Regions from separate parts of the Shewanella sp. 10N.286.51.B8 genome, predicted to be linked through region 1. Evidence: predicted binding sites of a transcription regulator. Region 1 holds the regulator's gene; the other holds the start of a gene.

Region 1 (4,832 bases):
TTGGGCACTTACAGGAAAACATCAATGGGTACAGTTATTGCGCTTACCTTGCATCAAACCATTAGCCGATGTGGCTTATCTTGGTTTTGCAAAACACCGCTACAAATTATCCTACCTGTTAACCGGTAAGCAGCGCTGTGAAGATGGTAGCTGTAGCATCAAATAGTGAGTTAACTGCTTAAAGCCATAGCTACAATCAGCCATCAACCCAAGGAGATTTACTTGAGCCAATCATTCACTGCAAATTCAGGCTCAGTTGCGTTAATCATTGGTGCATCTTCTGGGATTGCAAAGGCCATTATTGCAGCACTGATTAAGCAAGATGCGGCAACTGACATAAAGCACCTCATCAGTATCAGCCAATCTGCAACTGCTGAGACGAAATTGGCTAATGAAAGTACTAACCCCATAACTCAGCAACATATTAGCTGCGATTATTCAGCAGACGCCATTGCCACACTGTGCCAGCAATTGCAGCCGTTTAAAGGTAAAATTACTCGGGTATTTATTTGTAATGGCAGATTGCACAATCAGTATCAAATGACTGGCGCAGCAACAGGGAGCGCCTCAGAAAACACAGTTTCTAAAACTCTCCCCTTTAAAACAATAGCCCCTGAAAAGCGCTTAGAAGATGTTAACCCTGAGGCAATGCAGGCTTTGTTTGAGTCAAACACCATTACCCCTATGCTGTGGCTACAGCATTTAGTCAAACTGGTTGCAGGTAAACAGGGCTGTATTATTAATGTGCTCAGCGCCCGAGTAGGCAGTATTAGTGATAATCGCTTGGGAGGATGGTATAGCTATCGCGCTTCAAAAGCTGCGCTAAACATGCTAATTAAAACCGCGGCGATTGAATATGCTCGGCGTGCCAAAAACGTAAAGCTCATTGCTTTTCATCCCGGCACCACAGACACCCCATTATCCAAACCTTTTCAGGCCAAAGTTCCCGCTGAAAAATTATTTACTGCTGAATTTGTCGCGTCGCAATTACTGAATATCAATAACGCAATTAAGGAAGCTGGAAGCGAAAGTAGTGAAGATGACAACGCTGAAATTGACCGAATTTACTACGATGGACAAGCCAGCTTTATTGATTGGCAAGGAAAACTGATTAGTTGGTAAAGGGCTTAGGTCTTTTTCCCTTGCAGCAACTTTAGCCTGTCAGCAACAAAAATGCGAAGCCAAAGGCTTCGCATTTTTATCGGTAAATAAAGTTATCAATAATTGATAAGCTTAAATTTACTTAACGAACTCAACACCAAGTTTGATGTCGCCGTTTAATGTATCAAGCATTGCATCACGGGCATTAGCTTCAAATGCGCTAACATCGCCGTATGGTAATACTTTTTCTACGCCGTTTTTACCAAGTAATACAGGTTGTGCGAAGAAGTCAGCATGTTCACTGCCGCCATCAACATAAGCACATTCAACCACGTTAGCTTCGCCTTGTAGGCCGCGAACCAATGATAGGCCAAAGCGACATGCCGCTTGACCCATAGACAGAGTCGCACTACCGCCACCCGCTTTAGCTTCAACAACTTCAGTACCCGCATTCTGGATACGTGTTGTTAGCGCTGCAACTTCTTCATCAGTAAAGCTTACGCCTTCAACTTGTGAAAGAAGTGGCAGAATAGTCACACCACTGTGGCCACCAATAACGTTGATGTTTACATCAGCAACGTTTAGCCCTTTAAGGTCAGCGATGAAGGTTTCAGAGCGGATAACATCAAGTGTCGTCACACCGAATAAACGGTTCTTATCGTAAACACCTGCTTTTTTAAGTACTTCAGCCGCAATAGCAACAGTAGTATTTACTGGGTTAGTGATAACGCCAATTAATGCTTTAGGGCAAGTTGCCGCCACTTTTTCAATAAGGTTTCTTACGATACCCGCATTGATATTAAATAGATCTGAGCGATCCATACCAGGCTTACGCGCAACACCTGCAGAGATAAGAACAACATCAGCGCCAACTAGCGCAGGAGTTGGGTCTTCACCAGCAAAACCAGCCACTTTTACATCTGTAGGGATGTGGCTTAAGTCAACTGCAACACCTGGAGTAACAGGAGCGATGTCATATAAAGACAACTCTGAACCTGCAGGAAGTTGAGTTTTTAATAGTAAAGCTAAGGCCTGGCCGATACCGCCAGCAGCACCAAGTACAGCTACTTTCATGATGATCTCCAATTACGTTCTAGTGATTGACTTCAGTCTGGTCTGTGACACAGATCATGTTTTATTGTGGCGTCACATTACTGGATCACAGCGAGGATTTCAATTATCCCTTAGTAGATCACACTAATTTCCTTATTCTATGATATGTATATAAATAATGACTAATTTAGCCAGTAATAGCTAAAATGAATTTTTATTCACCAATTTAGCTTATTTCTTGACTTGATGCGTTTATCTATTCAGAATGAGCTACTTTTTTGAATAAAATCTATTCTTTTTAAAAATTACTATAAGACGAAAAAAATATGCCAGCGACTAAGAATCAGGATGAACTCGTAAAGACGTTTAAGTCGATATTAAAGGAAGAGCGCTTTGGTAGCCAAAGTGAAATCGTAATCGCACTGCAAGCAGAAGGTTTTGGCAATATTAACCAGTCAAAAGTTTCCCGTATGCTAAGTAAGTTTGGTGCAGTACGTACCCGTAATGCTAAGCAAGAAATGGTATATTGTTTACCCGCTGAGTTAGGTGTGCCAACAGCAGGCAGCCCTGTTAAAAACTTGGTATTGGATGTGGATCATAACCAAGCGATGATCGTAGTCAGAACCAGCCCCGGCGCAGCGCAGCTTATTGCCCGATTATTAGACTCGATAGGTAAGCCTGAAGGGATTTTGGGGACTATTGCTGGTGATGACACTATCTTTATTTGTCCTTCAAGTATCAAAACCATTGATGATACCTTAGAAACGGTAAAATCACTGTTTGGCTATAGTGAATAGCCCTCTTAGCAAATAACACCTTCACGATTTATTGAGCCATTAAAAAAGCAGCCTTAGGCTGCTTTTTTGGTTTTAACAGTGCGTAAGTGTTAAATTGAGGCGATTTCAGCATCGGTGAGAAAACGCCATTCGCCTTCTTCTAAATCAGCATCAAGTTCAATTTCACCCACAGCTTCACGATGTAAATTGACCACCCGATTCCCCACAGCAGCAAACATACGCTTCACTTGATGGTACTTACCTTCGCTGATAGTTAATCTGGCATGGTATTCATCAATGATCTCTAGCAGCGCCGGTTTAGTTAAGCCGTCTTCACTTTTTAATTGGATCCCTTCGGCAAAGGTTTCCACCAATGCAGGATCAAGTGATGCAGCAGCTTCGATAAGGTAACGTTTACCGCAATCTTTTTTAGGTGAGGTGATTTTATGTGACCACTGGCCATCGCTGGTGATCAGCACCAAACCTGTGGTGTCCACATCTAAACGCCCAGCAATATGCAGGGTATCGACTTTTTCAATATCCATTAATCCCAACACCGATTGATATTCTTCATCAATGGTTGAGCAAATGGTATCAACAGGCTTGTGCATCATGATGTAGCGCTCGCCCACGATCTTAATTTGACGACCTTCGATACACACTTCAGTATCATCTTTCACTTTAAAGCTCGCGTCTTTAACCACGTCACCATTACAGGTCACTTCACCTGACTTGATAACTCTTTTTGCTAATGAACGAGTCAGCTCGGTGCTCTCGCAGATAAATTTGTCTAAACGCATATATAAAACCAAGTGAAAACTAATTGGTCGCTATTATGAGCTGTTGGCTAGCAAATAGAAAACGATAAATGGCCACTGTAACATTCTGGTAATTTTTAGTTACACAACACAGTCAATAAATGCTCAATTTATCACTAAAAGCCTAGCCTTAGCCCTTGTTAAGTGCCCCTGTTAAGACTTAACATGTTGGTCACATAAAACTGTCTTAAGGCAGTGAACAATAAAAACAGCTCAAAATTAAGGCCGATAAAAAGGCTTCACTCTTCAATGCATAGGGAAACAACATGAAAAAGCTAGTTATCGGTGGGCTTTGCGCCTCACTTATCGCAGGCCTTAGTGCCTGCAATTCAGATAAAGCAGTCACTGAATCCGCAGCACCAGAAGTCGCTAAAACAGAAACCGCAGTTGCCGTTGAAAAAGCCCTTACCTCAGGTATTAGCTTTGACAATATGGACAAGTCAGTTCGCCCACAAGATGATTTTTACCTCTACGTAAATGGCGGCTGGTTAAACACCGCGGAAATCCCTGGTGACCGCACCAATATCGGCGCCTTTTACGACTTGCGCGAAAATGCCCGTGACGACGTTAAAGCCATCATCGAAGATGTCAGTGCAAACCCAGATCTTAAAATGGGTACTGATGAGCAAAAAGTGGCCGATCTTTACCGTTCATTTATGGATGTTGAAACCTTAAATAAATTAGGTATTAGCCCAATCCAAGCTGAATTTGCCCAAATTGCCGCGCTAAAAGATAAAAATGAATTAACCGCCTATTTTGGCGAAAGCCAAGTTAATGGTGGCGGCACACCATTAGCGTTTTATGTCAATGTTGATGCTAAAGATTCAAGCCGTTACGCCACCCATATTTGGCAATATGGTCTTAGCCTTCCTGAAAAAGATTACTACTTCAATGAAGAAGAGCGCTTCGTTAATATTCGTAGCAAATACCTTGAGCATATCGAGAAGATGTTTGACCTTGCCGGCCTTGAAAATGGCAAGCAAGCAGCGCAAACGGTTTTAGCATTAGAAACCGCTATCGCTGAGCAACATTGGGATGTAGTTGAAACCCGCGACAGCACTAAAACTTATAATCTTTATCAAGT
Region 2 (4,832 bases), on a different contig from region 1:
CGAATCCCTCCCTCTCCGCCATTTCTTAAAATAGTAAACGATGCGGATGTAGCTCAGCTGGATAGAGTACCTGGCTACGAACCAGGCGGTCGGAGGTTCGAATCCTCCCATCCGCACCATTTTCTATTGTTGTGTTTAAATTTTTTAATGAGCGGATGTAGCTCAGCTGGATAGAGTACCTGGCTACGAACCAGGCGGTCGGAGGTTCGAATCCTCCCATCCGCACCATTAAATAATTTAAAAGCTGTAAATTTTATATATGCGGATGTAGCTCAGCTGGATAGAGTACCTGGCTACGAACCAGGCGGTCGGAGGTTCGAATCCTCCCATCCGCACCATATAAAATAGTACCTAATTATGCGGATGTAGCTCAGCTGGATAGAGTACCTGGCTACGAACCAGGCGGTCGGAGGTTCGAATCCTCCCATCCGCACCATAATTCGGAGAGGTGGCCGAGTGGCCGAAGGCGCTCCCCTGCTAAGGGAGTATGGGCTTTAACTCCCATCGAGGGTTCGAATCCCTCCCTCTCCGCCATTATTTGCATATTTTAAATATGCAACTAAGCTCAATTAGCACTGAGTAAAGATTGGCAGTAAAAATTTTGCGGATGTAGCTCAGCTGGATAGAGTACCTGGCTACGAACCAGGCGGTCGGAGGTTCGAATCCTCCCATCCGCACCAGTATTAGAAAAAGCCCTGTAGTTATCTACAGGGCTTTTTTTATGCCTAAAATCCAGTCAGTCATATTAAAGTGACTTTAAGTTTTCCTGCCAATATACCTACTTCACACTCACTCAAATGTCGCTAACCTGCTTTAGATCTTAAGTCGAAATGAACTACATCAAAATTTGGATAAATCCTTCAGTCATGCTGGTTAGTACGTTCACTCTAGTTGATTAATTGTACTTAGCTTGGTTAATTAGTTTTGTATGCTTTTATTTTAATTACAGCTTGATGATGAGCCATAAATTACAAAAACCACTACATATTTATGCTAAATAGAGCATCTGCACATTTTTGGTGAATATAGCTGTTCTTATTTCTGATATCTCTTTTTATATAGATCTTGTCATGACCTTATCATTTTCCTGATAAAGTAATCAAAAATGAAGATTCTTCATTATATGTGAGCTATTTTTATCGAATTATCATCAAGGTGGGCTTAATCTTATTAATTTTGGTCTGACCAATTTACAAGGTGTTGGATTAATTGTTATAGATTGGTTATATTTTTCGTCGATAATAAATCACAGGGTAGTTTAATCGCTGAACTGGTGGATTTTAATGGAATAAAAACAGCTTATGCTGAATGAATAATTATTCCTTTTGTTGATGCCGCATCGTTTTGGTGCAATTTATTCAGCAGACGTTATTGACGTGTAAACATTGGAACTGATCCTGTGGGCAATTTTTAATTGCACATAATGACAAGAGAGGGTTTATGACATCATCAATATCCGAGCAATTATTGGATGCCTTGGGCATGATGATAATGGGGATGAGCTTAGTTTTTATATTTTTAAGCATATTAATTATCGGCATTAATCTTGTAGCTAGATTATGTCAGTCAGACATTCAGCCTGTTGTTGCTAATGCGCCTACACCTGTACCCGCAGCTGCGACATCAATTGATCCTAAGTTAATAGCAGCTATCACTTCTGCTATTCACCAGTATCGTGCCAAAGATTAAATCGTTTAGGAGTTATCATGAGCAAGCCTTTAGCGTTAACAGATGTAGTATTACGAGACGCCCATCAATCTATTTTAGCCACGCGCTTACGTTTAGACGATATGTTACCTATTGCACCTTTACTGGATAAAATTGGTTTTTGGTCTTTAGAGTCTTGGGGCGGTGCTACGTTTGATTCTTGTATTCGTTATTTAGGCGAAGACCCTTGGGATCGTATCAGAGAGCTGAAAAAGGCGATGCCAAATACACCACAGCAAATGCTATTGCGTGGTCAGAATTTATTAGGCTATCGTCATTACGCCGATGATGTGGTGACCCGCTTTGTTGAGCGTGCCCATACCAATGGTGTTGATGTTTTCAGAATTTTCGATGCCATGAATGATGTGCGTAACTTAGAAACTGCGGTTAAAGCAGTTAAGCAAGTCGGCGGTCATGCACAAGGTACGATTTCATTTACTAGTAGCCCAGTTCATAACGTGGATACTTGGGTTGATATGGCTAAAAACCTTGAAGACATGGGCTGTGACTCACTGTGCATCAAGGATATGGCAGGCTTACTTAAGCCAATGCAAGCTTATGACCTTATCAGCCGTTTAAAATCTCAAACTGACTTAACCGTTTCTATGCATTGTCATGCTACAACGGGTTTAAGTACTGCAACCTATCAAAAAGCCATTGAGGCTGGTGTTGATATTCTTGATACCGCGATTTCAACCATGAGCCAAACCTATGGCCATTCAGCTACTGAAACATTAGTTGCTATGGCAGAAGACTCGGGCCGCGCCACGGGTTACGACATGGCAGCATTAGAAGAAATTGCCGCTTACTTTAGAGAAGTACGTAAGAAATATGCCCGTTTTGAAGGGGCGCTTAAAGGCATTGATTCACGTATTCTTCGTGCACAAGTGCCAGGTGGCATGTTAACTAACATGGAAAACCAGCTCAAAGAGCAGGGCGCTGCAGATAAAATGGATGAGGTGTTAGAAGAGATCCCTCGTGTGCGTGAAGATCTTGGCTTTTTGCCATTGGTTACACCAACCTCGCAAATTGTCGGCACCCAGTCAGTGATTAATGTCTTAATGGGCGAGCGTTATAAAACCTTAGCTAAAGAAACCGAAGGTGTACTGAAAGGCGAATACGGTGCAACGCCGGCTCCGGTTAATGCCGAGCTGCAAGCACGGGTATTAAATGGCGCAGAGGCTATTACTTGTCGCCCTGCAGATTTAATTGAACCTGAATTAGATAAGCTTCGCAGCGAGCTTGCTGACATCGCTAAGAAAGACGGTATTACATTAGCCGCAGAAACTGATGATGATGTAATGACCTATGCCCTATTTAATCAAATTGGTCTTAAGTTCCTGACTAATCGCGGTAACCCTGATGCCTTTGAGCCAGTGCCAAGTGCTGATGATATGGCCGTGCCTGCGGCTAAAGCTGAAAAAGGCGCTGAAACCTACACTGTTAATGTGCAAGGACAAAGCTTTGTGGTTGAGGTAAGCGAAGGAGGCGATATCAGCCAGATCGTGCCGACATCAGCAGCACCTGCTGCCGTTGCTCCAACTGTTGCTGCTGCACCTGTGAGCGATGAAGTGAAAGCCACCATGAATGCACCGCTGTCGGGTAATATTTTTAAAGTATTGGTAAACGATGGCGATCACGTCAATGAAGGTGATGTGGTGTTAATCCTTGAAGCAATGAAAATGGAAACTGAAGTGCGCGCAGCAATAACAGGTTTCATCAAAAATATTTCAGTTAAGCAAGGTGATGCCGTTTCGGTTGGTTCACCATTGTTAGCATTAGCGTAGGAGATAGCATGGAAGGATTACTGGCCTTTTGGTCTGAGACAGGCATTGCTAACTTCGCTCTTGATCAATTATTTATGATGGCAATAGGCGGTTTATTACTGTATCTCGCAATAGCAAAAGGCTTCGAGCCATTACTATTATTGCCTATTGGGTTTGGTGCCATACTGGCGAATATTCCAAATGCGGGTTTCACTGAAGAAGGCGGCTTACTTTGGTACGCCTACCATGTGGGCATTGAGACCGGCATATTTCCATTACTGATTTTCATGGGCGTGGGGGCATTAACCGATTTTGGTGCATTAATCGCTAACCCAAAAACCTTATTGTTGGGCGCTGCAGCCCAATTCGGGATATTTGCGACTTTATTAGGTGCAATTGCTCTTAATGTGGTGCCGGGTTTTGAGTTCAGCATGACTGACGCCGCAGCCATTGCGATTATTGGTGGTGCAGATGGTCCAACTGCGATTTTCTTAGCCTCAAAACTAGCCCCTGATTTATTAGGTGCGATTGCTGTTGCAGCTTATTCATACATGGCATTAGTGCCGTTAATTCAGCCGCCAATTATGCGTCTATTAACCAATGAGTCAGAGCGTAGCATCAAAATGGAGCAGCTACGTGAAGTCAGTAAGAAAGAGAAAATTATCTTTCCCTTGATGGTTGTCGGTCTAACGATTTTGTTCCTACCAGCGGCGTCGCCTTTAGTGGGCATGTTCTGTTTAGGTAACTTAATGCGTGAGTCTGGCGTGGTTGATAGACTATCTTCTACCGCGCAAAACGAGCTTATCAATATTGTGACTATCTTTTTAGGTTTAGCTGTAGGCTCTAAATTACAGGCAGAACAGTTCTTACGCATTGAAACCTTGGGTATTCTTATTTTAGGTGCCGTGGCATTTAGTATTGGTACTGCTTCAGGGGTATTAATGGCGAAGTTCATGTCTAAGCTATCTGGTGGCAAAGTTAACCCATTGATTGGCGCAGCAGGAGTTTCTGCAGTGCCGATGGCGGCGCGCGTTGTTAACAAGGTAGGTCTTGAAGCTAATAACCAAAACTTCTTGCTGATGCATGCTATGGGGCCAAACGTGGCTGGTGTATTAGGTAGTGCTGTTGCTGCAGGTGTACTACTTGCGGTATTAGGCTAACCAGAGTTGTGTCGATACAACCATAAAGTGATATTTATGACCATAAATTGATATTTTATCCAACTATAACTTGATATTGCCTCTTTTTTAACCATACTTGAGTAAGTTTACTACATATGATTAAAGAGGCAACATTTTGTGAAAGCGTGCTTATCCTCTCCAGAAGTTGTAAATGAAGCGCTTAAAAGTGCTTTTTATG

What was found. Region 1 encodes ArgR, which controls arginine synthesis, uptake and breakdown. Its sites were predicted from a motif close to ANTGAATANNTATTCANT; they were not measured.
Region 2: the regulator ArgR is predicted to act here: its motif matches at 1,308-1,325, upstream of AB4160_RS03910 (OadG family protein).

What each region holds. Positions count from the first base shown of each region.
Region 1 covers NZ_JBFRKG010000018.1:16,833-21,664, forward strand. Annotated here, with positions in the region: gene AB4160_RS07990 (thiol-disulfide oxidoreductase DCC family protein) at 1-166, shown strand, start outside; gene AB4160_RS07995 (SDR family NAD(P)-dependent oxidoreductase) at 223-1,122, shown strand; gene mdh (malate dehydrogenase) at 1,240-2,175, opposite strand; gene argR (transcriptional regulator ArgR) at 2,481-2,951, shown strand; gene rsuA (16S rRNA pseudouridine(516) synthase RsuA) at 3,041-3,730, opposite strand; gene AB4160_RS08015 (M13 family metallopeptidase) at 4,015-4,832, shown strand, end outside.
Region 2 covers NZ_JBFRKG010000007.1:256,130-260,961, forward strand. Annotated here, with positions in the region: tRNA gene AB4160_RS03875 (tRNA-Ser) at 1-21, shown strand, start outside; tRNA gene AB4160_RS03880 (tRNA-Arg) at 43-119, shown strand; tRNA gene AB4160_RS03885 (tRNA-Arg) at 152-228, shown strand; tRNA gene AB4160_RS03890 (tRNA-Arg) at 262-338, shown strand; tRNA gene AB4160_RS03895 (tRNA-Arg) at 360-436, shown strand; tRNA gene AB4160_RS03900 (tRNA-Ser) at 443-534, shown strand; tRNA gene AB4160_RS03905 (tRNA-Arg) at 604-680, shown strand; gene AB4160_RS03910 (OadG family protein) at 1,441-1,689, shown strand; gene oadA (sodium-extruding oxaloacetate decarboxylase subunit alpha) at 1,707-3,494, shown strand; gene AB4160_RS03920 (sodium ion-translocating decarboxylase subunit beta) at 3,503-4,633, shown strand; gene AB4160_RS03925 (TnsA endonuclease N-terminal domain-containing protein) at 4,772-4,832, shown strand, end outside.